One region of the Isoptericola dokdonensis DS-3 genome, then DNA from elsewhere that is predicted to be linked to it. Evidence: predicted binding sites of a transcription regulator. Region 1 holds the regulator's gene; the other holds the start of a gene.
What was found. The regulator LexA, encoded in region 1, represses DNA repair genes until DNA is damaged. The targets are predictions, from matches to a motif close to TCGAACANNTGTTCGA.
Positions count from the first base shown of each region.

Region 2: uvrA (excinuclease ABC subunit UvrA) is a predicted target of LexA. The motif match lies at 12,606-12,621, and genes of this name have one in related genera.

Region 1 is NZ_CP014209.1:1,031,307-1,046,128, forward strand. It holds gene I598_RS04915 (spermidine synthase) at 1-142, shown strand, start outside; gene I598_RS04920 (cold-shock protein) at 197-400, opposite strand; gene I598_RS04925 (proteasome assembly chaperone family protein) at 563-1,486, opposite strand; gene I598_RS04930 (response regulator) at 1,572-2,015, opposite strand; gene I598_RS04935 (sensor histidine kinase) at 2,025-3,194, opposite strand; gene I598_RS04940 (PP2C family protein-serine/threonine phosphatase) at 3,191-4,510, opposite strand; gene I598_RS04945 (HelD family protein) at 4,641-6,911, shown strand; gene serA (phosphoglycerate dehydrogenase) at 6,955-8,193, shown strand; gene I598_RS04955 (DUF5302 domain-containing protein) at 8,258-8,440, opposite strand; gene nrdR (transcriptional regulator NrdR) at 8,482-8,979, opposite strand; gene I598_RS04965 (LysM peptidoglycan-binding domain-containing protein) at 9,078-9,419, opposite strand; gene lexA (transcriptional repressor LexA) at 9,675-10,397, shown strand; gene I598_RS04975 (L-lactate dehydrogenase) at 10,442-11,401, opposite strand; gene I598_RS04980 (ATP-dependent DNA helicase) at 11,412-13,454, opposite strand; gene hflX (GTPase HflX) at 13,495-14,822, opposite strand, start outside.
Region 2 is NZ_CP014209.1:753,095-767,916, forward strand. It holds gene I598_RS03630 (RNA polymerase-binding protein RbpA) at 1-138, opposite strand, end outside; gene secG (preprotein translocase subunit SecG) at 229-474, opposite strand; gene tpiA (triose-phosphate isomerase) at 638-1,405, opposite strand; gene I598_RS03645 (phosphoglycerate kinase) at 1,483-2,679, opposite strand; gene gap (type I glyceraldehyde-3-phosphate dehydrogenase) at 2,824-3,828, opposite strand; gene whiA (DNA-binding protein WhiA) at 4,062-5,042, opposite strand; gene I598_RS03660 (gluconeogenesis factor YvcK family protein) at 5,081-6,079, opposite strand; gene rapZ (RNase adapter RapZ) at 6,076-7,014, opposite strand; gene uvrC (excinuclease ABC subunit UvrC) at 7,046-9,055, opposite strand; gene I598_RS03675 (OsmC family protein) at 9,107-9,613, opposite strand; gene uvrA (excinuclease ABC subunit UvrA) at 9,631-12,576, opposite strand; gene I598_RS03685 (YciI family protein) at 12,701-12,994, shown strand; gene I598_RS03690 (TerC family protein) at 12,996-14,006, opposite strand; gene I598_RS03695 (TerC family protein) at 14,003-14,822, opposite strand, start outside.

The DNA.
Region 1 (14,822 bases):
GCACGACCCCTCCGACGACGACCGGGTCGACCTGCGCGACACCCGGCTCGGCCGGGCGATGCGCTCCCTGGCCGTGCCGGTCACCGTCCTCGCCGGACCCGAGCTGGCGCGGTTCGTGGGCACGGCCCGACCCCTCGACTGACACGCCGCAGGCCGCCCCCGGGAGCCCCGGGGACGGCCTGCGGCACTGCTCACGTCAGAGCGGGACGACCTGCTCCGCCTGCGGACCCTTGGGGCCCTGCGTGATCTCGAACTCGACGGCCTGACCCTCCTCGAGGGTGCGGTAGCCCTGCGACTGGATGGCCGAGTAGTGGACGAAGACGTCGGCGCCGCCGCCGTCCTGGGCGATGAACCCGAAGCCCTTCTCGGAGTTGAACCACTTCACTGAACCCTGCGCCATGCTGATCCTTCGGTGCTCCGTACGGTGCGCGAGGAGACCGGGCGCCTCCTCGCCGTCGCGGCGGGACGTCGACGCTGATCCGTGCGGGTCACGCCGATGCGACGGCGCCAGTGTGGCACGCGCCACGTCCCGATGCACGGAGGCGGCGCGACCCGGGACGGCTCAGTCGTCCTCGCGCTGGGCCAGGAAACGCTCGAACTCCGCACCCAGCTCTTCCGCGGTGGGCAGCGGACCGGACTGCGCGAGCAGGTCCGGACGGCCCACGGTCCGCGTGAACGTGTCGTACTGCTCCTCGAGGCGCTGCACCACCGCGGCGACCTCCTCGTTCTCCGCGACGAGCTCGGCGACCTCCGTGCGGTTGCGCTCCGCCCGTTCCTCGAGCAGGCCCGTGTCCAGCGCCAGCCCGGTCGCCTTCTCCACGTGCTCCAGCCCCACGACGGCGGCCGGCACGTAGCGGGACTGCGCCAGGTAGTGCGGCACGTGCACCGTGATGCCCATCGCGTCGTGCTCGGTGGCACCGAGCCGGTGCTCCAGCAGCGCCGCGAACGAGCCCGGCACCTGCACCCGGCCGAAGAACGAGGTGTAGTCCTCCACGAGGCCCTCCCGCGTCGCGTGCGCGGTCAGCGACAGCGGCCGCGTGTGCGGGACACCCATCGGGATGCCGTGCAGGCCGATGGTCAGCGACACGCCGAGCTGCTCCACGAGCGAGCGCACGCCCGCCACGGCCCGCTCCCACTGGAGGTCCGGCTCGGTGCCGTGCAGCAGCAGGAACCCGGTGCCCTCGGCGTCCGCGAGGTGGTCCACCACGAGCGACGGCGCGTCGTAGGACACCCAGCGGTCGGAGTCGAAGGTCATCACCGGGCGCAACGAGCGGTAGTCGACGAGCCGGTCCGCGTCGAACGTCGCCAGACGTGTCGCGGTGAACCGGTCCAGGAGGTGGTCCGCCGCGATCTCACCGGCGCTACCGGCGTCGACGAACCCGCGCAGCGCGTGCACCAGCACGGGGCCCGGCCCGGCAGGCCACCCGCCCAGCGTGCGCTCCACCGCCTCGCCGTCGACCTCGATGATCCCCTGGGGGTCCAGCACCGTTCCTCCTCGTTCGCACCGCCCGGGGCGGTCGCCCCGTGGTCGGCACAACCATGCCGGGCCCGCGGATCATCCCGGTCCGCGGTCAGCGGTGCGGCAGCCGCACCACCGAGACGAAGAAGTCGTCGATCTGCTGCACGACCCGGATGAAGCGCTCGAAGTCCACCGGCTTGGTGACGTAGGCGTTGGCGTGCAGCGAGTACGACCGCAGCACGTCCTCCTCCGCCTCCGACGTCGTCAGGACGACCACGGGGATGTGGCGCAGCTCGGGGTCCTGCTTGACCTCGGCCAGCACCTCGCGACCGTCCATCCGCGGCAGGTTGAGGTCGAGCAGGATGAGGTCCGGCGTCGGGCGGTCCGCGTGCTCCCCCTGGCGCCGCAGGAACTCCAGGGCGCTGACGCCGTCCGAGACCACCCACAGCCGGTTGGCCACCTTGTGCTCGGCGAACGCCTCCCTGGTCATGAGGACGTCGCCCGGGTCGTCCTCCACCAGAAGGACCTCGATGCCGGCCTGCTGATCTGCGGTCATGGCCACACCCTATGCGGCCGGGAGCGTCCACCGGACGGTGGTGCCGGGGCCCGTCGACGGGACCACCCACACCCGCCCCCCGTGGTGCTCCACCACCCGCTTGACCAGGGCCAGCCCGATCCCGGTGCCGGTGTACACCTCCTTGGGGTGCAGGCGCTGGAAGATCACGAAGACCCGCTCCGCGTACTGCGGGTCGATGCCGATGCCGTTGTCTGCACAGGACAGCTCCCACTCCGGGCCCGACCGTCCCTGCGTGCGGACCGCGGTCAGGTGCACCTCCGGGGGCCGCTCCGGGTGCGCGAACTTCAGCGCGTTGCCCACGACGTTGGCCAGGAGCATCGACAGCAGGCCGCGGTCGCCCGTGACGACCGGCAACGGGTCGTGCGTGATCACCGCGCCGCGCTCCGCGACCCGCTCGGAGAGGTCGTGCAGCACGCCGGCGAGCACGTCCTCCAGCGGGACGGGTCCCGGCTCCCGGCCGGAGCGCCCCACCCGCGAGAAGCTCAACAGGTCCTGGATGAGGCGTTGCATGCGGTGCGCGCCGTCGACGGCGAAGGCGATGTACTGGTCCGCCCGGTCGTCGAGCTGGTCGCCGTAGCGCTTCTGGAGCAGCTGGGTGAAGCTCGCCACCTTGCGCAGCGGCTCCTGGAGGTCGTGCGAGGCGACGTACGCGAACTGCTCCAGGTCGCGGTTCGAGCGCTCCAGCTCGGCGGCCTGGTGGCGGAGCCGGGCGTGCGCCGCCTCGACCTCCTGGTGGGCGGCGCGCGCATCCTCGACCTGCGCGACGAGCTCGCGGCGCATGCGCTCGACGTCCTGCGACAGGGACGCCACCTCCCCCGCCCCGACGGCGGGGATCTCGTGCTCGTGGTCGCCCGTGCTGGCGGCGCGCACCTCCTGCGTGAGCCGGGCCAGCGGCACCGAGATCTCGCGGCGCAGCAGCCGCCACACGTGCACCCCGAGCACGGCCATCGCGAGGCCGAGCACCGAGACCACGACCAGCAGCGCCTCGTTCCACAGCCGCGCCGCCTCCAGCGCGTCGTAGTCCGCGTTCGCCGTGAGCAGGCGCAGCGAGCCGAGGGTCGCCACCACGGACATCAGCACCAGCAGGACGAGCACGACCGCGGCCGCGCCGAGCCGGCGTCGTACCCGGTCCAGGGGCGAGCGGTCCGCGGCCCTCACCGGACCCACTCCGCGGAGTCGGCGAGCATAGCCGACCGCTCGCCGACGACGTCCTCGGCCCCCGTCCAGCCGACGACGAGCATGGCGGCGTCGTCCACGAGCGGGCCGCCGTGCAGGTCCCGCACCCCGAGCAGCACCCGCTCGACGAACCCGACGAAGCCGTCCCGGTCGAGCTCGTCCTGGACGATCCCCTCCAGCCCGTCGACGCCGAGACGCTCGGCGCCGTGCCGACCGACGGGTGCCGGCCCGGTGGTCCGCAGGGCGGCCTCGACGAGCCCGTCGGTGTACATCACGACGGCGAACGGGCCGTCCATGGGGACGCGCTGCGCCGTCCAGCCGCCCGGCACCGGGATGCCGAGGGCCCGGCCGCGGCCGGTCGGGACCAGCGAGTCGCACCGCACCGCCCCGACGGGACCGGTGACGAGCATCGGCGCCGGGTGCCCGGCGAGGTAGACGTCCACGACGCGCCGGTCGGCGCTCACCGCGACCTGGCAGAGGGTGACGAAGATGTCGGGCCGGGACCGCTCGGTGAGGAGCACCCGTTCCAGGTGCCCGAGGACGTCGCGCGGCGAGGTGCCCGTCAGCACGAGGGTGCGCCAGGCCGTGCGCAGGGTGGCGCCGAGCGCCGCCTCGTCCGGGCCGTGCCCCGCGACGTCGCCGACCACCGACAGCACCGAGCCGTCCTCGCGCTGGACCGTGTCGAAGAAGTCGCCGCCCAGCAGGCCGCCCCCGCCGGGCAGGTAGCCGACCATGATCGACACGGTCGGGTCGTCGACCAGCGGCTGGGGCAGCAGCGCCCGCTCCAGCCGTGCCGTCTCCGCGGCCCGCACCTTGCTGCGGTACAGGGCGCGCTGCTCGGCCAGGGAGCGGCGGCGCTGGAGCGCGTAGCGCAGCGAGCGGCCGAGCAGGTCCGGACCGGTCTCGCCCTTGACGAGGTAGTCGTCGGCGCCCGCGGCGACCGCCTCCACGCCCCGGTCCACGCTGGAGTGACCGGTGAGGACGACCAGGGCCGGAGGGACCGCGTGCCGCTGCGACGAACGGCGCAACGCCTCCACCGCGGCGAGCCCCACGGCGTCCGGCAGCCCCAGGTCCACCAGCAGGCAGTCGACCACGGCACCGCTCTCGAGCTCCGCGGCGGCCTGCGCGACGGTGCGCGCCCGCAGCAGCTCGACGACGATCTCCGCGTCGGTCAGCAGCTCCCCGACGAGGAACGCGTCGCCGTCGTCGTCCTCGACGAGCAGGACGCGCGGGACGGCGGGCAGGTCGGGACCGAACGGTCCGGCGCGTTCCTCGTTCCCGTCGTCGCCGCTGCTCATGCGGCCGATCCTATGCCCCGACCCGGTCCGCCCGTCGGGCGCGGACGCGGCGCGGCGCGGGCTGCTTTTCCGCCCGGGGCCCGGACGTGGAAAGATGGTCGGCCGCACACAGAGCACCGGAGGGGGACGCGTGGCGGGCAGGCAGGACGAGCTGGCGCGCGAGCAGGAGGTCGTCGACCGCCTGTACGCACGACTGGACACGCTGCGCGCGAGCGCGCGCGCACGACTGGCCGACGTCCGTCGGTCCGGGCCGTCGGGATCACCGCAGAACCGCAGCGAGCGGGACGCCTTCGCGACGCTGTACTCCGACCGGGCGGCCCGCCTCGACGCGGTCGAGGACCGCCTCGCGTTCGGGCGGCTCGACCTCGACGACGGCGAGCAGCGCTACGTGGGCCGCATCGGCCTCACGGACGACGAGCACCGCAGCCTCCTCACGGACTGGCGGGCGCCGGCCGCGCAGCCGTTCTACCGGGCGACGGCCGTGCAGCCCGACGGCGTCCGGCGGCGGCGGCACGTGGTCACCGCGGGCCGCACGGTCACGGGCATCGAGGACGAGCTGCTCGACCTGGACGCCGTCACCGACGGGATCGACGCCACCACGCTCTCCGGCGAGGGCGCGCTGCTGGCCTCGCTCGCGCAGCGCCGCACCGGCCGCATGGGTGACATCGTCGCGACCATCCAGGCCGAGCAGGACCGCATCGTGCGCGACGAGCTGGCGGGGGCGCTCGTCGTCCAGGGTGGCCCCGGCACCGGCAAGACGGCCGTCGCGCTGCACCGTGCCGCCTACCTGCTCTACGCGCACCGGCGCCTGCTGGAGCGCAGCGGCGTGCTCCTCGTCGGGCCCAGCCGTGCGTTCCTGCGGTACATCGACCAGGTGCTGCCCTCCCTCGGCGAGACCGGCGTGGTCGCGACCACCGTCGCGGAGCTCGTGCCCGGGCTCCGGGCGGACGCCGTCGAGGACGGCGCGGCCGCCGAGGTCAAGGGCCGCCTGCTGTGGCGCGACGCCGTGCGGCGCGCCGTCCGCGCCCGCGAGCGGGTCCCCGCCGCCGACGTGCCCGTGCGGGTCGACGGCGTGGACCTGCGCATCCGCCGCCGGGACGTGCGCGACGCCATCGCCCGCGCCCGCCGGACGCACAAGCCCCACAACGAGGCACGCCCCACGTTCGTGCGCGAGATGCTCAACCGGCTCGTCGACCAGTACCGCACCCGGACGGACGCCGAGCTCTCCGACCACGACGTCGCCGTGCTGCTGGAAGACCTGCGCTCCGACCGTGACGTGCGGGTCGCCCTCAACCTCGCCTGGTTCCCGATCTCCGCGGAGAAGCTGGTCTCGGACCTCTGGGCGAAGCCCCACCGGCTCGCCCAGGCCGCCCCCGAGCTCTCCGCCGCCGAACGGCTCCTGCTGCACCGGGCCCCCGGCTTCCCCTGGACCGAGGCCGACGTGCCCATCCTCGACGAGGCCGCCGAGCTGCTCGGCGAGGACGACTCCGTGGCGAAGGCCGAGGCCCGCGCCCGGGAGGCGGCCCGCGTCGCCGAGGTGGAGTACGCCCGCCGTGTCCTGGAGTCCTCCGGCGCCGGCGGCGGGCTCGTCGACGCCGAGACCCTCGCGTCCCGGTTCGCGGAGTCCGGGCCCCTGCTCACCACGGCCGAGCGGGCGTCCGCCGACCGCACCTGGACGTACGGGCACGTCGTGGTCGACGAGGCCCAGGAGCTCAGCCCGATGGCGTGGCACGCGATCGTGCGCCGCGTGCCGACGCGGTCGCTCACCATCGTCGGCGACGTCGCCCAGACGTCGTCGGCGGCCGGCGCGCGTTCCTGGGACCGGGCGCTCGACGCCGTGCTGGGCGGGCACTGGCGCATCGCGGAGCTCACGGTGAGCTACCGCACGCCCGCCGCCGTCGCCGACGCCGCCCAGCGGGTCGCCGACGCCGCCGGACTGCCGACCTCCCCGCTGACCGCGGCGCGCGACCTGCCCGGCGCCCTCGTGCTGGCACCGAGCACCGACCCCGTCGACGCCGCCGCCCGCGCCGCCGCCGACCTCGCCAAGGAGCACGTCGGGCCGGACGGCGCCGGCCGGGTGGCGGTCGTCGCTGCCGCGGGGACGGTCCCCGGCCTCCGCGCCGCCCTGGCGGACCTGCTGCCCGCCGTGCTGGGTTCCGAAGAGGCCGCCCGGCTCGCCGTGCAGCGCCCCGAGGACGCCCAGGTCACCGTGGTGACGCCGCGGGACACGAAGGGCCTGGAGTACGACGCCGTCGTCCTCGTCGAGCCGCGGGACATCGTGGGCGCGCAGGGCGCCGGGGGCCGGTGGGGCGACCTCTACGTCGCGATGACCCGCCCCACGCAGCGGCTCGTCGTGGTGCACGCCCACGAGCTGCCGGCCGGGCTCGTGCACGAGGGGTGAGACGCGTTTGTCGCCCGGCCCCGCCGGGGCGCACCATAGGGGCGTGCTGCGTGCCCTACTCCTCGAGAACATCCACCCCGACGCCGTCGAGATCCTGCGCGATGCAGGGATCGAGGTCGAGTCGCGTCCCGGCGCGCTCGACGAGGACGAGCTCATCGAGACGCTCGCCGACTACCAGATCCTCGGCATCCGCTCCAAGACGCAGGTGACCCGCCGCGTCGTGGAGTCCCTGCCCGGCCTGCTCGCCGTGGGGACGTTCTCCATCGGCACGAACCAGATCGACCTCGAGGCCGCGGCGTCCCACGGCGTCGCCGTGTTCAACGCGCCGTTCTCCAACACCCGGTCGGTCGTGGAGCTCGCGGTCGCGGAGATCATCGCGCTGACCCGACGCCTCACGGTGCGCGACAAGGCGCTCCACGAGGGCGTCTGGGACAAGACGGCCGACGGCTCGCACGAGGTGCGGGGCCGCACGCTGGGCATCATCGGCTACGGCAACATCGGTTCGCAGCTGTCGGTGCTGGCGGAGAACCTCGGCATGAACGTCGTGTTCTACGACACCTCCGAGAAGCTGGCGCTCGGCAACGCCCGCCGCGTCGAGACCCTCGACGAGCTCCTCGCGCTGGCGGACACCGTGACGATCCACGTCGACGGTCGCGCGGGCAACGCCGGGCTGTTCGGCGAGGAGCTCTTCTCCCGGATGAAGCCGGGCGCGATCTTCCTCAACCTGTCCCGCGGCTTCGTCGTGGACGTCGACGCCCTGCGTGAGCACATCCTGTCCGGCCACCTGTCGGGCGCGGCCGTGGACGTCTTCCCGTCGGAGCCGAAGAAGCGCGGCGACCACTTCGACTCCCCCCTGCGCGGCCTCGACAACGTCATCCTCACCCCGCACGTCGGCGGCTCGACGGAGGAGGCGCAGCAGAACATCGGCCAGTTCGTGGCCAAGAAGCTGCGCGACTACCTGTTCACCGGGTCGACCATGCTGTCGGTCAACGTGCCGAACCTCCAGCTCGAGCACACCGGCGTCGGGCGCATCGCCCTGCTGCACCGCAACGTCCCCGGCGTCCTGGCCGCCGTGAACCAGGTGTTCGCCGACCACGGCGCGAACATCGAGGCGCAGATGCTGTCGACCCGCGGCGAGCTCGGCTACGTGGTCACCGACATCTCCGACGTCACCCAGCGCGGCGCCTCGGCGAAGCTCATGGAGATGCCCACGACGGTGCGGCTGCGCATCCGGGACGCGTTCGACCGTCCCGAGTTCCCGCCCGGGCCGGCGGCGGGCTGACCCGCCCGAGACGACCAGAGGGGCCCGGACGCGATGCGTCCGGGCCCCTCTCGTCGTGCGGCGGTCAGCCGGACTTGCGGCGGAACATCGGCTGCACGGGCCCGGAGGTCTCCGAACCGTGCACCGACCCGGTGTTGCGGTCGGACTCGGCGCTGCGATGGTTCGACGCGTTCTTGCGGGCGAGAGCCTCCTTGAACTTCGCCCGGGTGTCGTCGTCGGGTGCGGTCGACTTCTTCTGATCGGTCATGTGCCCAGCATGTCCTGCCCGGGCGTCCGGTGCCAGACGTTTCAGCTGCCGGCGCCCTCGTCCGGCCCAGCAGTGGGGCGCTCGGAACGCTCGGAACGCTCCGAACGCAGGGACGTGATCGCTGCCTCGAAGTCCTCGAGGGAGTCGAACGCCTGGTAGACCGAGGCGAAACGCAGGTAGGCGACCTCGTCGAGCTCACGCAGCGGCCCGAGGATGGCGAGGCCGATCTCGTAGGCGTCGATCTCGGCGCTGCCCGCGCCGCGCAGCGTCTCCTCGACCTTCTGCGCGAGCAGCGCCAGGTCGTCGGAGCTGACGGGTCTGCCCTGGCAGGCCTTGCGGACACCGGACACGACCTTGTCCCGGCTGAACGGCTCGGTCGCCCCGGACCGCTTGACGACCGACAGGCTCGCCGTCTCGACGGTCGTGAACCGGCGTCCGCAAGAGGGACACTGGCGCCGCCGACGGATCGACGACCCGTCGTCCGAGGTACGGGAGTCGACGACGCGCGAGTCGGCGTGGCGGCAGAACGGGCAGTGCATCCGAGGTCTCCTGCGGTCGGTGCCGGACCCGTGCCCGGCTGCGCGACGAACGTATGCGGGATCGCGGGAGACGTGCAACATCGGCCGTGCCCGGGCGGTCAGTCGGCCGGGAGGGCGAGGACCTGACCGGCCCGCAGCGCCGAGGTCCGCAGGCCGTTGAGCTCCTTCAGGTCGGTGACGACCTCGCGGAGGTCCTGGCCGGGCTCTGCGAGTACGCGGGCGAGGTCCCACAGGGTCTCGCCGGGCGCCACGGTGTGCAGGTCGACCTCGACCCGGACCGGATCCGTGCCGGCGACCGCCTGCGTGCCGCCGAGCACGCCCGCGACGGCGACCAGCATCGCCAGGACCACGAGGACGACCCGCCCCCGGACCGTCAGCCTCAGCCCGTCGAGGCCCAGCGGGCCGAGGTCGCTGTGGGGGCCTGCCGTGATCGTCGACATCGGAACTCCTCCCTCGCGGCCGGTGGCGGCCGGGTCGAACACCTGTGCGTCGTACACCTGTTCGTTCGAACAGGTGTTCCCGTTGTACCACGCGACGGCGACACGGGTCGAGAGATCTCGAACACGTGTTTGATGTGAGCGGTGTCCTGCCCTACGCTGGACCCAGCGCGATGGCACGTTTGTCGGATTCGACGGGCCGCTCGGCGACGAGCGGTGGCGCGGGCCCGGCGACCACGCACCACGACGGGAGACAGCATGACCACGCGGGACGAGACCACCCGGGACGCCGACGGCGGCGTGGCCCCGGTGTCGGAGCTGCTCGGCGGGCAGCGCCTCACGCCACGCCAGCGGGGCGTCCTCGAGACCATCCGGACGTCGGTCGAGACCCGCGGCTACCCGCCGACCATGCGCGAGATCGGGGAGGCCGTCGGCCTGTCCAGCCCCTCGTCGGTCAAGCACCAGCTCACCACGCTGGAGCGCAAGGGCTACCTGCGGCGGGACCCGAACCGGCCCCGCGCGATGGAGGTCGTCGACTCGCCCGCCACGAGCCCCGCGCCGCTGTCGGTGGCGGCGCCCGTGGCCGACGAGGGCGGCGCGTCGCCCGCCGCGGCCTACGTGCCGCTGGTCGGCCGGATCGCGGCCGGCGGCCCGATCCTCGCGGAGCAGGTCGTCGAGGACGTCTTCGCGCTCCCGCGGCAGGTGGTGGGCGACGGCGAGCTGTTCCTGCTCCGGGTCAGCGGCGACTCCATGGTCGACGCGGCCATCTGCGACGGCGACTGGGTGGTCGTGCGTCGCCAGAACGTGGCCGAGCAGGGCGAGATCGTCGCCGCCATGATCGACGGCGAGGCGACCGTCAAGACCTTCCGGCAGAACGGTGGGCACACCTGGCTGATGCCGCAGAACCCGGCCTACGACCCGATCCTCGGCGACGAGGCGACGGTCCTCGGCCGGGTCGTCGCGGTCCTGCGCAGCCTCTGAGAGACCCGGTCTGTCGCCGGGTCCCGGCGACAGCCGGGTCCCGGCTACAGGCCGAAGCGCTGCTGGACGGCCTTCACGCTGGTCGCCGAGGCCCGCATGCCGACGAGCTCGGCGTCCGACAGCGGGATCGGCACCACGGTGGTCGCACCGCGGGAGTCCACCAGGGTCGGCAACGACAGGCAGACGTCGTCGATGCCGTAGAAGTCGTCGATCCGCGTCGAGACCGGCATCACACGGTGCTCGTCGTTGAGGACCGCCTCGACGATCCGGGTCACGGCGAGACCCACCGCGTAGTTCGTGGCGCCCTTGCCTGCGATCACGCGATAGGCCGACTCCACGACGTCCCGGGCGATCGACTCCCGGGCGGCGGCGTCCAGCGGCGGCCTCCCCGGCAGGCTCGGCCACTCCAAGAGCGGCACCCCGGCGATGGTCGCCGCGCTCCACAGGGCGATCTCGGAGTCTCCGTGCTCACCGCCGACGTAGGCGTGGACGTTGCCCACCGCGACGCCGCAGTGCTCGGCGATCGCGGCCCGCAGGCGCGACGAGTCCAGGACGGTCCCCGAACCGAAGACTCGCTCGGGCGGGAGCCCGGAGATCTGCTGCGCGGCGTAGGTGACCACGTCCACCGGGTTGGTCACCATGAGGAACGTCGCGTCGGGCGCCACCTCGACCAGTCCCGGCAGGATCTTGCGCGTCAGCGCGATGGTCGCCTCGGCGAGGTCGAGCCGCGTCTGACCGGGCTTCTGCTTGGCACCCGCGGTGACGACGACGACGTCCGCGCCGCGCACCACCTCGACGTCGTCGGACCCGAGCACCTCGGCCTGGGGCACGAACATGCCGCCGTGGCGCAGGTCGAGGACCTCCGCCTCGACCTTCGCGCGGTCGACGTCCATGAGGGCGACCGTTCGGGCCGTCCCGCGGGCGAGGGCGGCGTAGGCGAGCGTGGAGCCCACGGCACCGGCTCCGACGATGGCCAGCTTGGACGTGCGGCGAGGTGCGTTCACGCGCCCCAACCTAGACGCCAAGCCTCCGGAGCGCAGCCCGGGCGACCCCCGGGTCGGTGGTCCGCCAGAAGTCCGGCATGGAGCGCACGAGGAACGTGCCGTACCGGGCCGTGACCAGGCGCGGGTCGAGCACCGCCACGACCCCCCGGTCGGCGGTGGAGCGCACGAGCCGACCGGCGCCCTGGGCGAGCAGCAGCGCCGCGTGCTGGGCCGCGACCTGCATGAACCCGTTGCCGCCGGCCTCCTCGACGGCGCGGGCCCGGGCCGCCTTGACGGGGTCGTCGGGGCGGGGGAACGGGATGCGGTCGATGATGACGAGGCGGCAGGAGTCACCGGGCACGTCGACGCCCTGCCAGAGCGACAGCGTGCCGAAGAGCGAGGTCGCCGGGTCGTCCGCGAAGGTCCGCACGAGGCTGGGGAGCTGGTCGTCCCCCTGGCAGAGGACGGGCAGGTCGAGGCGCTCGCGCATCGCCTCGGCCGCCGCGGTGGCGGCCCGCCGGGACGAGAACAGCCCGAGGGTGCGACCGCCCGCCGCCTCGATCAGCCCGGCGATCTCGTCCAGCTGGGCCTGCGTGGTGGGCTCGCGCCCCGGGGCGGGCAGGTGCTTGGCGACGTAGCAGATCCCCTGGCGGGGGTAGTCGAACGGGCTGCCCACGTCGATCCCGCGCCAGGAGGTGTCCTGCGCGGCGGTGCCCAGCCCGAGCGAGCGGGCGACGGGGTCGAAGCTGCCGCCGAGGGCGAGCGTGGCGGAGGTCAGCACGGCGGTCCGCTCCCCGAGGAGCTGCTCGCGCACCAGCCCGGCCACCGCGAGGGGCGCGGCGTGCAGGCGGGCGATCCCGTCGCCCCAGGCGGCGTCGGCGGGCGGCCGGGAGCACCAGAGCACGTCCGCGGAGGTGTCCTGCGCGGTCATCCGTTCGGTCACCTCGAAGAGCTGCTGCACCGCCGACTGGGCCATCTTCACGCCGGGGTCCGGCTCCGCGTTGGCCTCGGGCTTGAGCGCCGTCAGCAGCGCGCGGGCCTCGTCGCGCACGACACCGACGGTCGAGCGCAGCTCGTCGGGCAGCCCGAGGGGGAACCGCTCGGCGGGCACCTGCGTGAGCAGCTGGGCGAGCGTCTGGGCGGCGGCGTCGAGGCCCTCGGTGCCGACGCCGCCGTGGCGGCGGGCGAGCCGCGCGGCGTGCTCGACGGTCCCGCCGGACAGGTCGACCGTCGCCGAGGACGTGATGCGGTCGGTGAGCTCGTGCGCCTCGTCGACGACCAGCACGCCGTGCTCGGGCAGCACGTTCGGGTTGCCCGAGGCGGCGATACCCAGCATCGCGTGGTTGGTGACGACGACGTCGGCCTCCCGCGCGGACCGGCGCGCGAGCTCGGCGAAGCAGTCGTCGACCAGCGGGCACCGCTGGCCCAGGCACTCGAGCGAGGTCACCGACACCTGCCGCCAGGCCCGGTCGGGGACGCCGGGCACGAGGTCGTCGCGGTCGCCGGTGTCGGACTCCTGGGCCCAGGCGTGCAGCCGGCGCACGTGGTCCGCCAGCCGGGCGGCCCCGCCGTCGCCACCGCCGGGGGCGGGGTGCTGCTCGGCGGCCGAGCCCTCGCCCGGACCCGGGTCGGGGGCGAGGTCGAACAGGGTGGCGTCGGCGTCCGGGTAACCGCCGGCGACCTTGTGCCGGCACAGGTAGTTGTGCCAGCCCTTGAGCAGCGCGACGTGCGGCTGGCGCGGCAGCCGCGGGCCGACGGCCTCCACGACGAGGGGCAGATCGCGGGTGACGACCTGGCGCTGCAGCGCCAGGGTGGCCGTGGAGACCACGACCCGCTCCCCCGCCCCGACGGCGTGCCGCACGGCGGGCACGAGGTAGCCGAGCGACTTGCCGGTCCCCGTGCCGGCCTGGACGAGCAGGTGCCGCCCGGACTCCACGGCGGCTGCCACCTCGGCCGCCATCGTCGACTGCCCCTCGCGGGGCGAGCCGCCGAGGGCACCGACGGCGGCCTCCAGCAGCTCGACCGCCCCCGGCAGGTCGTCGGCGGGCGCGTCGGAGGAGTCGGTGGAGGTCACCGGACGATCCTACGGGCGCGGGCCGACGCCGCCGGGCGGGTCAGACCGCGACCTGCTCCAGCTCCGCGGCGAGCGCCGCGTCCACGCGCCCGCGCAGGCGCGTGCCCTCGGCGAGGTGCTCCTCGTCGGTGAGCTCGCCGTTCTCGTGCACCCGGTGCACGAGGTCGCCGCGGGAGTACGGGACGACGAGGTCGATCTCGACGGCCGGGCGCGGCAGCTCGTCGGCGATGAGCGCACGCAGCTCGGCGACGCCCTCGCCCGAGTGCGCGGACACCACGACGGTGCGCCGCTCGCGGCGCTGCACCCGGCCGATCACGGCCGGGTCGGCGACGTCGGCCTTGTTGAGGACGATGACCTCGGGCACGTCCTCCACGCCGGGGATGTCGGCGAGGACCTCGCGGACCGCCGCGATCTGCCCCTCCGGGTCCGGGTGGGAGGCATCGACGACGTGCAGCAGCAGCGCGGCGTCGCCGACCTCCTCCAGGGTGGAGCGGAAGGCCTCGACGAGCTGGTGGGGCAGGTGCCGCACGAACCCGACGGTGTCGGCCAGGGTGTAGACGCGGCCGTCGTCGGTGCGGGTGCGCCGCACGGTCGGGTCGAGCGTGGCGAACAGGGCGTTCTCCACCAGCACACCCGCGTCCGTCAGCGCGTTGAGGAGCGAGGACTTGCCCGCGTTGGTGTACCCGGCGATGGCGACGTTGGGGATCGCGTTGCGCTTGCGGTCGAGCCGCTTGGTCTCGCGGGCCGGCGCCATCGCGGCGATCTCGCGCCGCAGCTTGGCCATGCGGTTGCGGATGCGGCGACGGTCCAGCTCGATCTTCGTCTCACCGGGGCCGCGCGAGCCCATGCCGGCCCCCGCGCCGCCCACCTGGCCACCGGCCTGGCGGGACATCGACTCGCCCCACCCGCGCAGGCGCGGCAGGAGGTATTCGAGCTGGGCGAGCTCGACCTGCGCCTTGCCCTCCCGGGACTTGGCGTGCTGGGCGAAGATGTCGAGGATCAGCGCGGTGCGGTCCACGACCTTCACCTTGACGATGTCCTCGAGCCCACGGCGCTGGGAGGGCGCGAGCTCGGTGTCGACGACGACGGTGTCGGCGCCGGTGGCGGCGACGACGTCCGCGAGGTCGGCGGCCTTGCCGGACCCGAGGAACGTGCCCGGGTCGGGCTTCGCGCGCTTCTGCAGGATGCCGTCGAGCACCTGGGAGCCGGCGGTCTCGGCGAGCGCCGCCAGCTCGCGCAGCGACACCTCGGCCTCGCGGGCGGCTGCCTCGCCGCCGGGGTAGGTGCCGACGAGCACGACCTTCTCCAGCCGGAGCTGGCGGTACTCGACCTCGGTGACGTCCTCCAGCTCGGTCGACAGGTTCGCCA
Region 2 (14,822 bases), 280 kb from region 1:
GAAGCTCGGTCGGATCTCGTGCCCGTTGAGGCACCAGTACGAGACCGTCCGACGGGGGGCCGCCTCACCGCGCTCCTGCTCCCCCAGGGGCCCCGCCCCGACGCGGGAGCCACGGATGGCATGTCCGGCTGATACCACGTGTCGTCCTCACCTTCGATCTAGTGGGAGTGCTCCCACGGACGAACCTCGGCCCGGACCGACGGCCGGGCGCGGATCCGGATGGTGCCGTCAGCCCACCTTGGTGGCGAGACCCAGCAGGACGATGACCACCGTCCAGACCAGGGCGATGCCGATCGTGATCCTGTTGAGGTTCCGCTCGGCGACGCCCGAGCTGCCCGCCGCGCTGGAGATCCCCCCGCCGAACATGTCGGACAGGCCCCCGCCCTTGCCCTTGTGCATGAGGATGAGCAGGATGAGGAACGCGCTGGTGAGGACCAGCAGAACCTTCAGGAGGATGATCAACGCGGCGAACATGTGTCCTCGACTCTCGGTCGCCTTACGGCGGGCTGTCGGCGCCGGGGTTGCCCGGCGGGGTCAAGACTAGGTGAAGAGGACCCCCTGTGGCGAACCCCTCATCCCGGGACGAGAGGGCCACCGCAGGGGGCCGGTGAGGAGCAGCGCTCCCCGGGGGGCTACGTCAGGCGACGTGCGACTGGAAGCGCGCGATCTTCGCGAACTCCTCGGGGTCGAGGCTCGCCCCGCCGACGAGCGCGCCGTCGACGTCCGCCTCGGCCATGATCTGCGCGACGTTGCCGGACTTCACCGAACCGCCGTAGAGCACGCGCACGCCGGCGGCGAGCTCGGCGTCGTACAGCTCGGCGAGCCGGGCGCGGATCGCGCCGCAGACCTCCTGCGCGTCCTGCGGGGTCGCGACCTCGCCGGTGCCGATGGCCCAGACGGGCTCGTAGGCGATGACGACGTCCTTCGCCTGCTCGGCGGGCACGCCCTCGAGCGCCGCGTCCACCTGGGCCAGCGAGTAGGCGACCTGGTCGCCGGCCCTGCGGACGTCGAGGCCCTCGCCGACGCAGAGGATCGGGACGAGCCCCTTGCCGAAGGCCGCCTTGACCTTGGCGTTGACCAGCGCGTCGTCCTCGTGGTGGTACTCGCGGCGCTCGGAGTGGCCGACGGCCACGTAGGTGCAACCCAGGCGCTTGAGCATGGCACCCGACACCTCGCCGGTGTACGCGCCCGACTCGTGCTGCGAGATGTCCTGGGCGCCGTAGCGGACGCCCAGCTTGTCGGCGTCGACCAGGGTCTGCACCGAGCGCAGGTCGGTGAACGGCGCGAGCACCGCCACCTCCACCGCGGAGTAGTCGTGGGAGGCGTCCTTGAGCGTCCACGCCAGCTTCTGGACCGCGGCGATCGCCTCGGCGTGGTCCAGGTTCATCTTCCAGTTGCCCGCCATGAGCGGCGTGCGGTTCGTGGCCACGGGTGTGCCCTTCAGTTCGTGATCGGTAGGTCGTGCGCGGTGCGCGGGGATGCTCAGGCCAGGACGGTGAGGCCGGGGAGCTCCTTGCCCTCCAGCAGCTCCAGGCTCGCGCCGCCCCCGGTCGAGATGTGGCTGAAGCCGGCCTCGTCGAAGCCGAGCCGGCGCACGGCGGCCGCGGAGTCGCCGCCACCGACGATGGAGAAGCCGCCCGCCGCGGTCGCGTCGATGATGCCCTGCGCCACGGCGCGCGTACCGCCGGCGAAGGCGTCGAACTCGAAGACGCCCATCGGGCCGTTCCAGGCGATGGTGCGGGCGTCAGCCAGCTTCGCCGCGAAGAGCGCGCCGGAGTCGGGGCCGATGTCGAGGCCCATCTTGCCGTCCGGGATCGCGTCCGCGGCGACGGTGGTGTGCGGGGCGTCCGCGGCGAACGAGTCCGCCGCGACGATGTCCGTCGGGAGCACGATCTCGACGCCGCCGGCCTCCGCCTGCGCGAGGTAGCCGCGCACGGTGTCGATCTGGTCCTCCTCGAGCAGCGAGGAGCCGACCGAGTGGCCCTGGGCGGCGAGGAAGGTGAACACCATGCCGCCGCCGATGAGCAGGCGGTCCGCCTTGGTCAGCAGGTTCGCGATGACGCCCAGCTTGTCGGAGACCTTCGAGCCGCCGAGCACGACCGCGTAGGGACGCTCGGGGTCGGTCGTGGCGCGCGAGAGCGACTCGACCTCCTGGAGCACGAGGTCGCCCGCCGCGGACGGGAGCACCTTGGCGACGTCGTAGACCGACGCCTGCTTGCGGTGCACCACGCCGAAGCCGTCGGAGACGAAGGCGTCGGCGAGCCGGGCGAGCTCGCCGGCGAGCTCCTCGCGCTCGGCGTCGACCTTCGAGGTCTCGCGGGCGTCGAAGCGCACGTTCTCCAGCAGCGCGACCTGGCCGTCGGCCAGCGCCTCGACGGTGGACCGGGCGGACTCGCCGACGAGGTCGGAGGCCAGCGCGACGTCCTGGCCGAGCAGCTCGCCGAGGCGCGCGGCGACCGGCGCGAGCGAGTACTGCGGGTCCGGCGAGCCCTTGGGGCGGCCCAGGTGGGCGGTGACGACGACGCGGGCGCCGGCGTCGACCAGGCGGGTGAGCGTCGGGAGCGCGGCGCGGATCCGGCCGTCGTCGGTGATGGTGGTGCCGTCCAGCGGCACGTTGAAGTCGGAGCGGACGAGGACGCGCTTGCCGCGCAGGTCCCCGAGAGAGTCGATCGTCTTCATGAGCTCACCTCGTGCTGGTCGTTCGGGTGTGTCGGGAAGGTGGTGGCACGACGACGTCCGCGGGGCGCGGGGCCCGCTCGTCGCGGGGACGGGCGGGGCCGCGCACCCGCGGACGTCGTGGTCACGCTGGGGCGGTGCGGATCGTCAGAGCTTCTCGCCGACGAAGACCGTCAGCGCGACGAGCGAGTTGGAGTAGCCCCACTCGTTGTCGTACCAGGAGACGACCTTGACCTGGTTGCCGATCACCTTGGTGAGCTTGGCGTCGAAGATGCTCTGGTGCGGGTTGGTGACGATGTCCGTCGAGACGATGTCGTCCTCGACGTACTCCAGCACACCCTTGAGCGGGCCCTCGGCGGCGGCCTTGACCGCGGCGTTGACCTCCTCGACCGTCACGTCCTTCGGCGCCTCGAAGGTGAGGTCCGTGGCCGAGCCGGTGATGACGGGCACGCGCATCGCGAAACCGTCGAGCTTGCCCTTGAGCTCCGGGAGCACGAGCGAGACGGCCTTGGCCGCACCGGTCGAGGTCGGCACGATGTTCTGCGCCGCGGCACGCGCACGACGCAGGTCGCCGTGCGGGCCGTCCTGGAGGTTCTGGTCACCGGTGTACGCGTGGATGGTGGTCATCAGACCACGCTCGATGCCGATCGCGTCGTTGAGCGCCTTCGCCAGCGGGGCGAGGCAGTTCGTCGTGCAGGACGCGTTCGAGATGATGTGGTGCGCGGCCGGGTCGTACTGGTCGTTGTTCACGCCCATGACGAACGTCGCGTCCTCGTTCTTCGCCGGGGCGGAGATGATGACCTTCTTGGCACCGGCGGTGATGTGCGCCTTGGCCTTGGTGGCGTCCGTGAAGAAGCCCGTCGACTCGATGACGATGTCGGCACCCAGCTCACCCCAGGGGAGGTTGGCCGGGTCGCGCTCGGCGAGCGCACGGATCTTGTAGCCGTCGACGATGATGTTGTCCTCGTCGAACTCCACGGTCTTGCCGAACCGGCCCAGCACGGTGTCGTACTTGAGCAGGTGCGCGAGCGTCTTGTTGTCCGTCAGGTCGTTGACGCCCACGACCTCGATGTCCGCACCGGACTCGACCAGAGCCCGGTAGAAGTTACGTCCGATGCGGCCGAAGCCGTTGATACCGACGCGAATGGTCACGATAGCCCTCCTCAGGGCGCGCCGGATCTGGCCCGGCGCACACGGTAGATGCCAATCTCATGCGCGCACACGGCGCGCTGATGCTCGCGGTGTCCCCTGGTAGCCCGTGACGATGCCTTCCGGGACCTCACGTCCAGGGGTCACCGTCGTCACCTGACGCCCCCGAGCCTATACCCTCCCGTTGCCGGTCGCAGACCTCGGCCCTCGGTGAGACAGGTGGGCCGCCCACCGCGTCACAGGTCCAGCAGGTCCGGGCTCAGGCCGGCCTCGGTGTCCGGGACGCCGAGATCCATGGCCCGCTTGTCCGCGGTCGACAGCAGGCGGCGGATCCGGCCCGCCACCGCGTCCTTGGACAGCGGCGGGTCGGCGAGCTGCCCCAGCTCCTCCAGGGAGGCCTGCTTGTGCGCCAGCCGCAGCTCGCCCGCCTGGCGCAGGTGGTCCGGCACCTCGTCGCCGAGGATCTCGAACGCGCGCTCGACCCGCGCGCCGGCGGCCACCGCGGCGCGCGCCGAGCGGCGCAGGTTCGCGTCGTCGAAGTTGGCGAGCCGGTTCGCGGTGCCGCGCACCTCGCGGCGGGCACGCCGCTCCTCCCAGGCCTCGCGCGTAGTCACCGCACCGACCCGCTTGAGGAGCGCGCTGATGGCGTCACCGTCCCGCACGACCACCCGGTCCACCCCGCGCACCTCGCGGGACTTCGCCTGCACGCCGAGCCGACGCGCCGCGCCGACCAGCGCGAGCGCCGCCTCCGGACCGGGGCACGTGACCTCCAGCGCCATCGAGCGGCCCGGCTCCGTGAGCGACCCGTGGGCGAGGAACGCGCCCCGCCACACCGCCTCCGCCTCGTCGACGCCGCCCGAGACGACCTCGGGGGCCAGCCCGCGGACCGGACGGCCCCGGGAGTCGAGCAGGCCCGTCTGCCGGGCCAGCGACTCGCCCTCGCGCACCACGCGCACCACGTAGCGGTCGTTCTTGCGCAGGCCGCCGGCCCGCACGACGATCAGCTCGCTGGCGTGCCCGTAGAGGTCCGAGATGGCGCGGCGCAGCCGCGCCGCCGCCGCCTCCGAGTCCAGCTCCGCCTCGATCACGACCCGCCCCGAGATGATGTGCAACCCGCCCGAGAACCGGAGCATCGCCGACACCTCGGCCTTGCGGCACGACGTCCGGGTCACCGTGTAGCGCGCGAGCTCGTCCTTCACCTCTGCCGTGAGAGCCATGCGGTCATCCTGCCACGCGCGCGGGCGTCCGACCGTCCTCAGCAGGGCACGTCGGACGTGCCCTCGAACACGTCCCGGAACGCCGCTGCCAGCAGCAACGGGTCGTGCCGGGCCGAGCCGTCCCGCTGGCGGACCGGGCGCAGGACCAGCCGAGCGCCGAGCGCCGCCGCGGCCTCCGCGAGCGCCGCGGGGTCGTCCACCCCCGACGGGTCCGCCAGGACGACGTCGATCCGCAGACCCGGTGCGTGCTTGCGGAGGGCCTCCAGGTGCTCGGCGTGCGTCAGCCCGTGCGTCTCGCCGCGCTCCGCGCTGAGGTTGAGGGTCACGCAGCGCCGGGCCGTCGTCGCCTCCAGCGCGGCGGCCAGCCCCGGCACGAGCAGGTGCACGAGCACCGAGGAGTACCAGGAGCCGGGACCCATGACCACCCAGTCGGCGTCCAGGACCGCGCGCACCGCCTCCGGGCACGCCGGCGGGTCGGCGGGCACGAGCCGCAGCTGCTCGATCCGACCGTCGGTGACCGCCACCCGGCTCTGGCCCACGACGGTCGAGCGCCCGCCGTCGTCGTGCGCCACGTCGGCCTCCACCACGAGCGGGACGGATGCCATCGGCAGCACCCGGCCGCGCGCACCCAGCAGCCGGCCGACCCAGTCCAGCCCCTGCACGGTGTCCCCGAGCCGCTCCCACAGGGCGACGATGAGCAGGTTGCCCACCGCGTGCCCGTCCAGGTCGCCGCCGGAGGTGAACCGGTGCTGGAGCAGCTCGCTCCACGTGCGGCCCCACTCGGAGTCGTCGCACAGCGCGGCGAGTGCCATCCGCAGGTCCCCCGGCGGAAGCACGTCGAGCTCGTCGCGCAACCGTCCCGACGACCCTCCGTCGTCGGCGACCGTCACCACCGCCGCGATGCGGTCCGACAGCAGGCGCAGGGCGCTCAGGGACGCGGACAGCCCGTGACCGCCGCCCAGGGCCACGACGGAGGGGTCGGAGCCCCGCGGTGCGCCGGACCGCGCGCCCGCGCCGTCGTGCGTGCTCAGGGTCATTCCTTCCCGAGGTCGCGGGCGGTCACCGTGACCTGCTGCCCAGCGACCCGCAGCCGCTCGGCGATCTCGCCCGCGATCGCCACCGACCGGTGCTTGCCGCCGGTGCAGCCGACGGCGATCGTGACGTACCGCTTCTCCTCGGCGAGGTAGCCCGCCAGGACGGGCTCCAGCGCGGCCACGTAGCGGTCGACGAACTCGAGCGCGCCGGGTCGTTCCAGCACGTACTGCCGGACGGCCTCGTCGCGGCCCGTCAGGTGGCGCAGCTCGGTGATCCAGTACGGGTTGGCGAGGAACCGGACGTCGACGACGTGGTCCGCGTCGAGCGGTATCCCGTACTTGAAGCCGAAGGCGAGCACGTTGACGCGCAGGGCGTCGTGGGCGGCGCTCCCCACGATCGCGTCGCGGACCTCCTTGGCGAGGTCGTGGACGCTCAGCACGGACGTGTCGATGACGACGTCCGCCCGCTCGGCGAGCGACGCCAGCACGCGCCGCTCGGTGCCGATGCCGTCGAGGATCCGGCCGTCGCCCTGCAGGGGGTGCGGGCGCCGGACGCTCTCGAACCGCCGCACGAGCACCTCGTCGCTCGCGTCGAGGAACAGGATGCGGTAGCTCGCGCCGCCCGCCTGCAGGTGGTCGAGCGCCTGGGAGAGCTCGGAGAAGTACTCCCGCCCGCGGACGTCCACCACGACGGCGAGGCGCTCCACCGACGAGCCGGCCCGCGTCATGAGGTCCACCAGGGGCACGATCATCAGCGGCGGCAGGTTGTCCACGACGAACCAGTCGAGGTCCTCCAGGACGCCGGCGGCGCGGGACCGGCCGGCGCCCGACATCCCGGTGATGATGAGGACCTCGGGGTCGGAGCGGTCGGGCGCGGGCGTGGCCGCCTCGATCGCGGGGATGCCGGCGGGGACGGTGATGGGCGACGGTTCGCTCATGGACCCAGCATGCCAAACGCGGCCCGGTCGCTCATGACGCCGCACCGGCGGCGAGCGCCTCCACGACCGCCTGGGCGGTGTGGGGTCCGACACCCTTGACCTGGGCGATCTCCTCGACGGTGGCCGACCGGAGCCGCTTGACGGACCCGAACTCGGCGAGCAGCGCCTGCTGCCGCGCCGGCCCCAGGCCGGGCACCCCGTCCAGGACGGACGCGGTCATCCCCTTGCTGCGGCGGCGTCGGTGCTGCGCGATCGCGAACCGGTGCGCCTCGTCACGGACCCGCTGGAGCAGGTACAGCCCCTGGGAGGCCCGCTGCAGGATCACCGGATGGTCGTCCCCGGGGACCCACACCTCTTCCAGCCGCTTCGCGAGGCCGCACAGCGCCACGTCCGTCACGCCCAGCTCGGCCAGGGCGCGTGCCGCGGCGGCCACCTGCGGCGGCCCGCCGTCGACGACGACCAGGTTCGGCGGGTACGCGAACCGCCGCCGGGCGGGCTCGGCCGCGTCGGGGCCGTCGTCCGCGGGCACGCCGTCGCCCGGCACCTCGCCGGCCGGCACCTCGCCGGACATCGCGGGGTGGGCGTGCTGGTCGGCGAGGTAGCGCCGGAACCGACGCGTGATCACCTCGTGCATCGCCGCGGTGTCGTCCGCCGCGCCGTCGCCGTCCGGACCGCGCACGGAGAACGTGCGGTACTCCCCCTTGCGGGGCAGCCCGTCCTCGAACACCACCATGGACGCGGACTGGTAGCTCCCCTGGGTGTGGGAGACGTCGTAGCACTCGATCCGCAGCGGCGCCTCGTCGAGCCCGAGGGCGTCCTGGATCTCCGCGAGCGCCTGGCTGCGGGTCGTGAGGTCGCCGGCCCGCCGTGTGCGGTGCAGCGCGAGCGCCTGCTCCGCGTTCTTGCGCACCGTCTCCGCGAGCTCGCGCTTGTCGCCCCGCTGCGGGACCCGCACGTCCACCTGGGAGCCGCGCAGGCCGCGCAGCCACGCGGTGACCTCCGTCAGGTCCGGCGGCAGGACGGGCACGAGCACCTCCCGGGGCACGGCGTCGCGTGCCGCGGCGCGCGCCTGCGCGGACGGGACGTCCGGGTCGACCGCGTCCTCGACCGCGCCGTACACCTGCTGCAGCAGGTGCTCCACGAGCTCGGCGTCCGTGACGTCCTCGACCTTCTCCACCACCCAGCCCCGCTGGCCGCGGATGCGGCCGCCGCGCACGTGGAAGACCTGGACCGCCGCCTCGAGGTCGTCGCCGACGAGCGCGAACACGTCCGCGTCGGTGTCGTCCGACAGCACGACCGCGTTCTTCTCCGTCACCCGTCGCAGCGCCGCCAGGTCGTCGCGCAGCCGCGCCGCCTGCTCGTACTCCATCGCGGCGGCCGCCTCGGCCATCTGCCGCTCCAGGCGACGCACGAACCGGCCGGTGTCCCCCGCCATGAAGTCGCACAGGTCCGACGCGAGCGCCTGGTGGTCCTCCGGGCTGATGCGCCCCACGCAGGGTGCCGCGCACTTGTCGATGTAGCCGAGCAGGCAAGGCCGCCCGGACTGCTGGGCCCGGCGGTACACCCCGGAGGAGCAGGTGCGCACCGGGAACACGCGCAGCAGCAGGTCGAGGGTCTCGCGGATCGCCCAGGCGTGCCCGTAGGGACCGAAGTAGCGGGTGCCGCGACGCTTGGTGCCCCGCATCACCTGGGCGCGCGGGATCTCGTCACCCATCGTCACCGCGAGGTACGGGTACGACTTGTCGTCGCGGTACTTCACGTTGAACCGCGGGTCGTACTCCTTGATCCAGGAGTACTCCAGCGCGAGCGCCTCGACCTCCGTGCCGACCACCGTCCACTCCACGGACGAGGCCGTGGTGACCATCTGCTGGGTGCGGTGATGGAGGTTCGCGACGTCCTGGAAGTAGCTGGACAGCCGCTGGCGCAGGTTCTTCGCCTTGCCGACGTAGACGACCCGGCCGTGCGGGTCGCGGAACCGGTAGACGCCCGGCGAGGTGGGGATCTCGCCCGGTCGGGGGCGGTACGTCGCGGGGTCGGCCATGGCCACAGACTAGGTCAGACCGCCCACACGACCGCTCGTCGGCGGGGCGGCTCAGACGACCGTCGAGGTCCGCAGCGGCGCCGGGTCGACCAGCACGGGGAAGTTCACGCTGCGCGCGAGGAAGCACAGGGAGTGCGCCCGGTGGTGGAGCTCGGCGAGCCGCTCGTCCGTCGCCCCGGCGCCCGGGTCGACCAGGACGTGCGGGCGCAGCGTCACGTCGGTGAACTGCCCCTCGCCGCGCGCCTCGACGCGCATCGTGCCCGTCGCCTCGTCGGTGTAGCCGCGCACCACGACGCCCGCCTCGGCCGCGAGGTGCAGGAACCACAGCATGTGGCACTGGGACAGGCTCGCGACGAACAGCTCCTCGGGGCTGTACCGGCCGGGGTCGCCGCGGAACGCCGGGTCGGCGCTGCCGGGCAGCACCGGGCGGCCCGGGGCGGTGACGTCGTGGTCGCGCGTGTAGGCCGTGTACGACGTCGTGGCGCCGGCGCCGTCCCCCGCCGCCACGGTGCTGGTGGGCCAGGTGACGGCGACCTCGAACGAGTGCTGGGCTCCCATGCGCCCACCGTAGGGGGTCAGGCGGCGTCGTGCTTCGTGGCCCGCCGCTTCGTGGTCTTCTTCGCCGCGGCCGGGCGGGGCTGCCCGACGGCGACGACGCGGTCGCCGACCGGGACGGCCGGGTGGTCGGCCAGGAGCGGGGCGAGGTAGCGCCCGGTGTGGCTCTCCTCGACCGCTGCGACCTGCTCGGGGGTGCCCTCCGCGACGACCAGGCCGCCGCCGGAGCCGCCCTCCGGCCCCATGTCGACGATCCAGTCGGCGCTCTTGACCACGTCGAGGTTGTGCTCGATGACGAGCACGGTGTTCCCCTTCTCGACGAGCGACTGGAGCACACCGAGCAGCTTGCGGATGTCCTCGAAGTGCAGTCCCGTGGTGGGCTCGTCGAGGACGTACACCGTGCGACCGGTCGACCGCTTCTGGAGCTCGCTGGCGAGCTTGACGCGCTGCGCCTCGCCGCCGGACAGCGTCGGGGCGGGCTGACCGAGGCGGACGTACCCGAGGCCGACGTCGACCAGCGTGGACAGGTGCCGGGAGATCGCCGGGAACGCGGCGAAGAACTCGGCGGCCTCCTCGATCGGCATGTCGAGCACGTCGGCGACCGTCTTGCCCTTGAAGTGGACCTCGAGCGTCTCGCGGTTGTAGCGGGCGCCGTGGCAGACCTCGCAGGGCACGTAGACGTCGGGCAGGAAGTTCATCTCGATCTTCAGCGTGCCGTCGCCCGAGCACGCCTCGCAGCGGCCGCCCTTGACGTTGAAGGAGAAGCGCCCGGGCCCGTAGCCACGGACCTTCGCCTCCTCGGTCTCGGCGAAGATCTTGCGGATCCGGTCCCAGACGCCCGTGTAGGTGGCGGGGTTGGACCGCGGCGTGCGGCCGATCGGCCCCTGGTCGACGTGCACCACCTTGTCGAGGTGCTCGGTGCCGGTGACGCGCGTGTGCCGCCCGGCGACCTGGCGGGCACCGTTGAGCTCGTTCGCCAGGACCGTGTGCAGGATCGAGTTGACCAGGGTGGACTTGCCCGACCCGGAGACGCCCGTGACCGCGGTGAGCACACCGAGCGGGAAGGACACGTCGATGTCGCGCAGGTTGTTCTCCCGCGCCCCGACGACCGTGAGGCGACGCTTCGGGTCGGGGGCGCGCCGCGCGGCGGGCAGCGCGATGCTGCGCCGGCCGGACAGGTACGCGCCCGTCATCGAGCCCTCGGCCTCCAGCAGCCCGGCGTAGTCGCCCGAGTGCACGACCTGTCCGCCGTGCTCGCCGGCGCCCGGGCCCACGTCGACGATCCAGTCGGCGGCGCGGATCGTGTCCTCGTCGTGCTCGACGACGATGAGGGTGTTGCCCATGTCCCGCAGTCGCGTGAGCGTGTCGATGAGACGCCGGTTGTCCCGCTGGTGCAGGCCGATGCTGGGCTCGTCGAGGACGTAGAGGACCCCGACCAGCCCGGACCCGATCTGGGTCGCCAGACGGATGCGCTGCGCCTCGCCGCCGGACAGCGTGCCCGCCGCCCGTTCCAGCGTGAGGTAGTGCAGACCGACGTCGAGCAGGAACCCGAGGCGGGCGTGGATCTCCTTGAGCACCTCGCCGGCGATCGCGGCCTCGCGCGGGCCCAGGTCGAGGCCGTCCAGGTACTCCTTCGACCCCGAGATCGGCATGCGGCAGACGTCCCAGATGGACTTCGTGCCGATCTTCACCGCGAGGACCTCGGGCTTGAGGCGCGCCCCCTCGCACACGGGGCACGGGACCTCGCGCATGAAGGCCTCGTAGCGATCCTTGGACCAGTCCGACTCGGTCTCCCCGTGGCGGCGCTCGAGGAACGTGATCGCGCCCTCGAAGCCGGTCGAGTACTGCCGCTCGCGGCCCCATCGGTTGCGGTACTTGACGTGCACCTCGTGGTTGCGGCCGTGCAGCACCGCGTCCCGGGCTCGCTGCGGCAGCGCACGCCACGGCACGTCGAGGGAGAACTTCATCTCGTCGGCGAGCGCCGACAGGACACGCTCGAAGTACTCCGAGGACGTCTGCGCCCACGGCGCCACGGCACCCTCGCGCAGCGTCTTCTCCTCGTCGGGGACGACGAGGTCGGGGTCGACCTCGAGCCGGAACCCGATGCCGGTGCACTCCGGGCAGGCGCCGTACGGCGCGTTGAAGGAGAAGGTGCGGGGCTCGATCTCGTCGAGGGTCAGCGGGTGGTCGTTCGGGCAGGAGCGCTTCTCGGAGTACTTGCGAACCCTGTCCAGGTCGTCGACGTCGGCGTCCACCAGCTCGATCATGACGAGCCCGCCCGCCAGCCGGAGCGCGGTCTCGACCGAGTCGGTGAGACGGCGGCGCACGCCGTCGCGCGCCACCAGGCGGTCGACGACGACCTCGATGTCGTGCTTGAGCTTGCGCTCCAGCGCCGGCGGGGACGCGAGCTGGACGACCTCGCCGTCGACCCGTGCCCGGGCGAAGCCCTGCGTCTGGAGCTCGGAGAAGAGCTCGGCGTACTCGCCCTTGCGCCCGCGCACCACGGGGGCGAGCACCTGGTACCGCGTGCCCTCCGGCAGCTCGAGGACCTTGTCGACGATCTGCTGCGGGGTCTGCGCGCGCACCGGCTCGTCGCACACCGGGCAGTGCTGCGTGCCCGCGCGCGCGAACAGCAGGCGCAGGTAGTCGTACACCTCGGTGATCGTGCCGACGGTGGACCGGGGGTTGCGGTTGGTCGACTTCTGGTCGATCGACACCGCCGGGCTCAGACCCTCGATGAAGTCGACGTCGGGCTTGTCCATCTGGCCGAGGAACTGGCGGGCGTACGCCGACAGCGACTCGACGTAGCGCCGCTGGCCCTCGGCGAAGATCGTGTCGAAGGCGAGCGACGACTTCCCCGACCCGGACAGCCCGGTGAACACGACCAGGCGGTCGCGCGGGAGGTCGAGGTCGACGTTGCGGAGGTTGTGCTCGCGGGCACCGGAGACGACGAGGCGGTTGCTCACCGCAGCATCGTACGGCGCGCCACCGACCTTCGTACAGGTGTTCTACGACACCCTCGGGCGGTGGCGGGTCGACCGGCCACCGGACGTCGCCGCCCGCAAGGCTCCGACGTGCTTGGATGCGGCCATGGCCACCTTCGTCGTCACGTACGCCTACCGCCCCGACCCTGCCCGGCTCGACGCCGTGCGGCCCGCGCACCGCACGTTCCTCGGGGAGCTGAACGCGCGCGGCGTCGTGCGCGTGTCGGGGCCGCTGCCCGCCACGGCCGACGCGCCCGCTGGCGCCCTGCTCGTCGTGGAGGCCGACGACGCCCAGGACGCCCTGCACACGCTGGACCCCGACCCGTTCCGCGACGCCGACCTGATCGCCGAGCGGTCGGTCCGCGAGTGGCTGCCCGTGATCGGTGGCTTCGCCTCCTGAGTCAGGAGTCGGCGGGCTCCTCGGCGCCGGCCCCGGCGCGCACCCGCCCGCGGGTCCTCAGCAGGCTGGCGACGGTCGCGATCGCGAGCGACCCGATGATCACGGCGAGCGAGAGCCAGATCGGGATCTCCGGGGCCCACGCCACGTGCTCGCCACCGTTGATGAACGGCACCTCGTTCGTGTGCAGGGCCTCGAGCACCAGCTTGACCCCGATGAACCCGAGGATGAACGCCAGCGCGAACGGCAGGTAGACCAGCCGTTCCAGGAGACCGCCCAGCAGGAAGTACAGCTGGCGCAGGCCCATCAGCGCGAACAGGTTGGTCGCGAAGACGATGAAGGGGTCCTGGGTGAGGCCGAAGATCGCGGGGATCGAGTCGAGCGCGAAGAGCAGGTCCGTGGTGCCGATCGCCACGAAGACGACGAGCATCGGCGTCCACAGCCTGCGCCCGTCGACCACGGTACGGATCTTCGCGCCGTCGTAGCCGTCGCTCACCGGGAGCACCCGGCGCAGCCCGCGGATCGCCACGTTCTCCTTGAACTCCTCCTCCTCGTCGCCGCCGGACACCAGCTTGATCGCGGTGTACACGAGGAACGCGCCGAAGAAGTAGAAGATCCAGGTGAACTGCTCGATGAGCGCGGCGCCCGCGAGGATGAACGCCCCGCGGAGCACCAGCGCGATGATGATGCCCACCATGAGCACCTTCTGCTGGTGCTCCCGCGGCACGGCGAACCTGCTCATGATGATCACGAACACGAACAGGTTGTCGACGCTGAGGGAGTACTCGGTGAGCCAGCCCGCGTAGAACTCCCCGGCGGGCTGGATCCCGCCGACCGCCCACACGACGAGGCCGTACACGAGCGCCAGACCCACGTAGAGAGCCACCCACAGGCCGGCCTCGCGCATGGAGGGCACGTGCGGCCGCCGACCGACGACGACGAGGTCGGCGAGGAGGATCGCGGCCATGGCCGCGAGCGAGACCCCCTCGAACCAGAGGGGCAGCTCGTGGGTCACGCGTCCTCCGGTCCCGCCCCCGCGGTCACGCGGTGGTCACGACGTGTCTTGAGCAGCGAGGCCACCGTGGTGATCGTCAGGACCACGACGATGAAGGCGAGCGACACCGTCGTGGAGATCTCGGGGATCGCCTCGACGTGCTCACCGCCGTTGATGAACGGCACCTCGTTCGTGTGCAGGGCGTGGATCACCAGCTTGATGCCGATGAAGCCCAGGATGGCGGCCAGGCCGTAGTTGAGGAAGACGAGGCGGTCCAGCAGCCCGTCAACCAGGAAGTACAGCTGGCGCAGGCCCAGCAGGGAGAAGGCGTTCGCGGTGAAGACCAGGAACGTCTCCTGCGTGAGGCCGAAGATGGCGGGGATCGAGTCGACGGCGAAGAGCAGGTCGGCGCTGCCGATGGCGATCATGACGATGAGCATCGGCGTGATGAACCGCTTGCCGTCGATCTTCGTCGTCATGTGGTGGCCGACGTAGTCGTCGGTCGTCGGGAAGATGCGGCGCGTGAGGCGCAGGACGCCGTTCTCCTGGAACTCCTCGTCGTGGTCGGTGCCCGAACGGGCCTGCGCGATCGCGGTCCAGATGAGGAAGGCGCCGAAGATGTAGAAGATCCACGCGAAGTTCGCGATGAGGGCGGCGCCCGCGAGGATGAACACGGTGCGCAGCACGAGCGCGATGGTGATGCCGATGAGCAGCACTCGCTGCTGGTGCTCCCGCGGGACGCGGAAGCTCGTCATGATCAGGACGAAGACGAACAGGTTGTCGACGCTGAGCGACTTCTCGGTGATGTACCCGGCGAAGTACTCACCGCCGTACGTG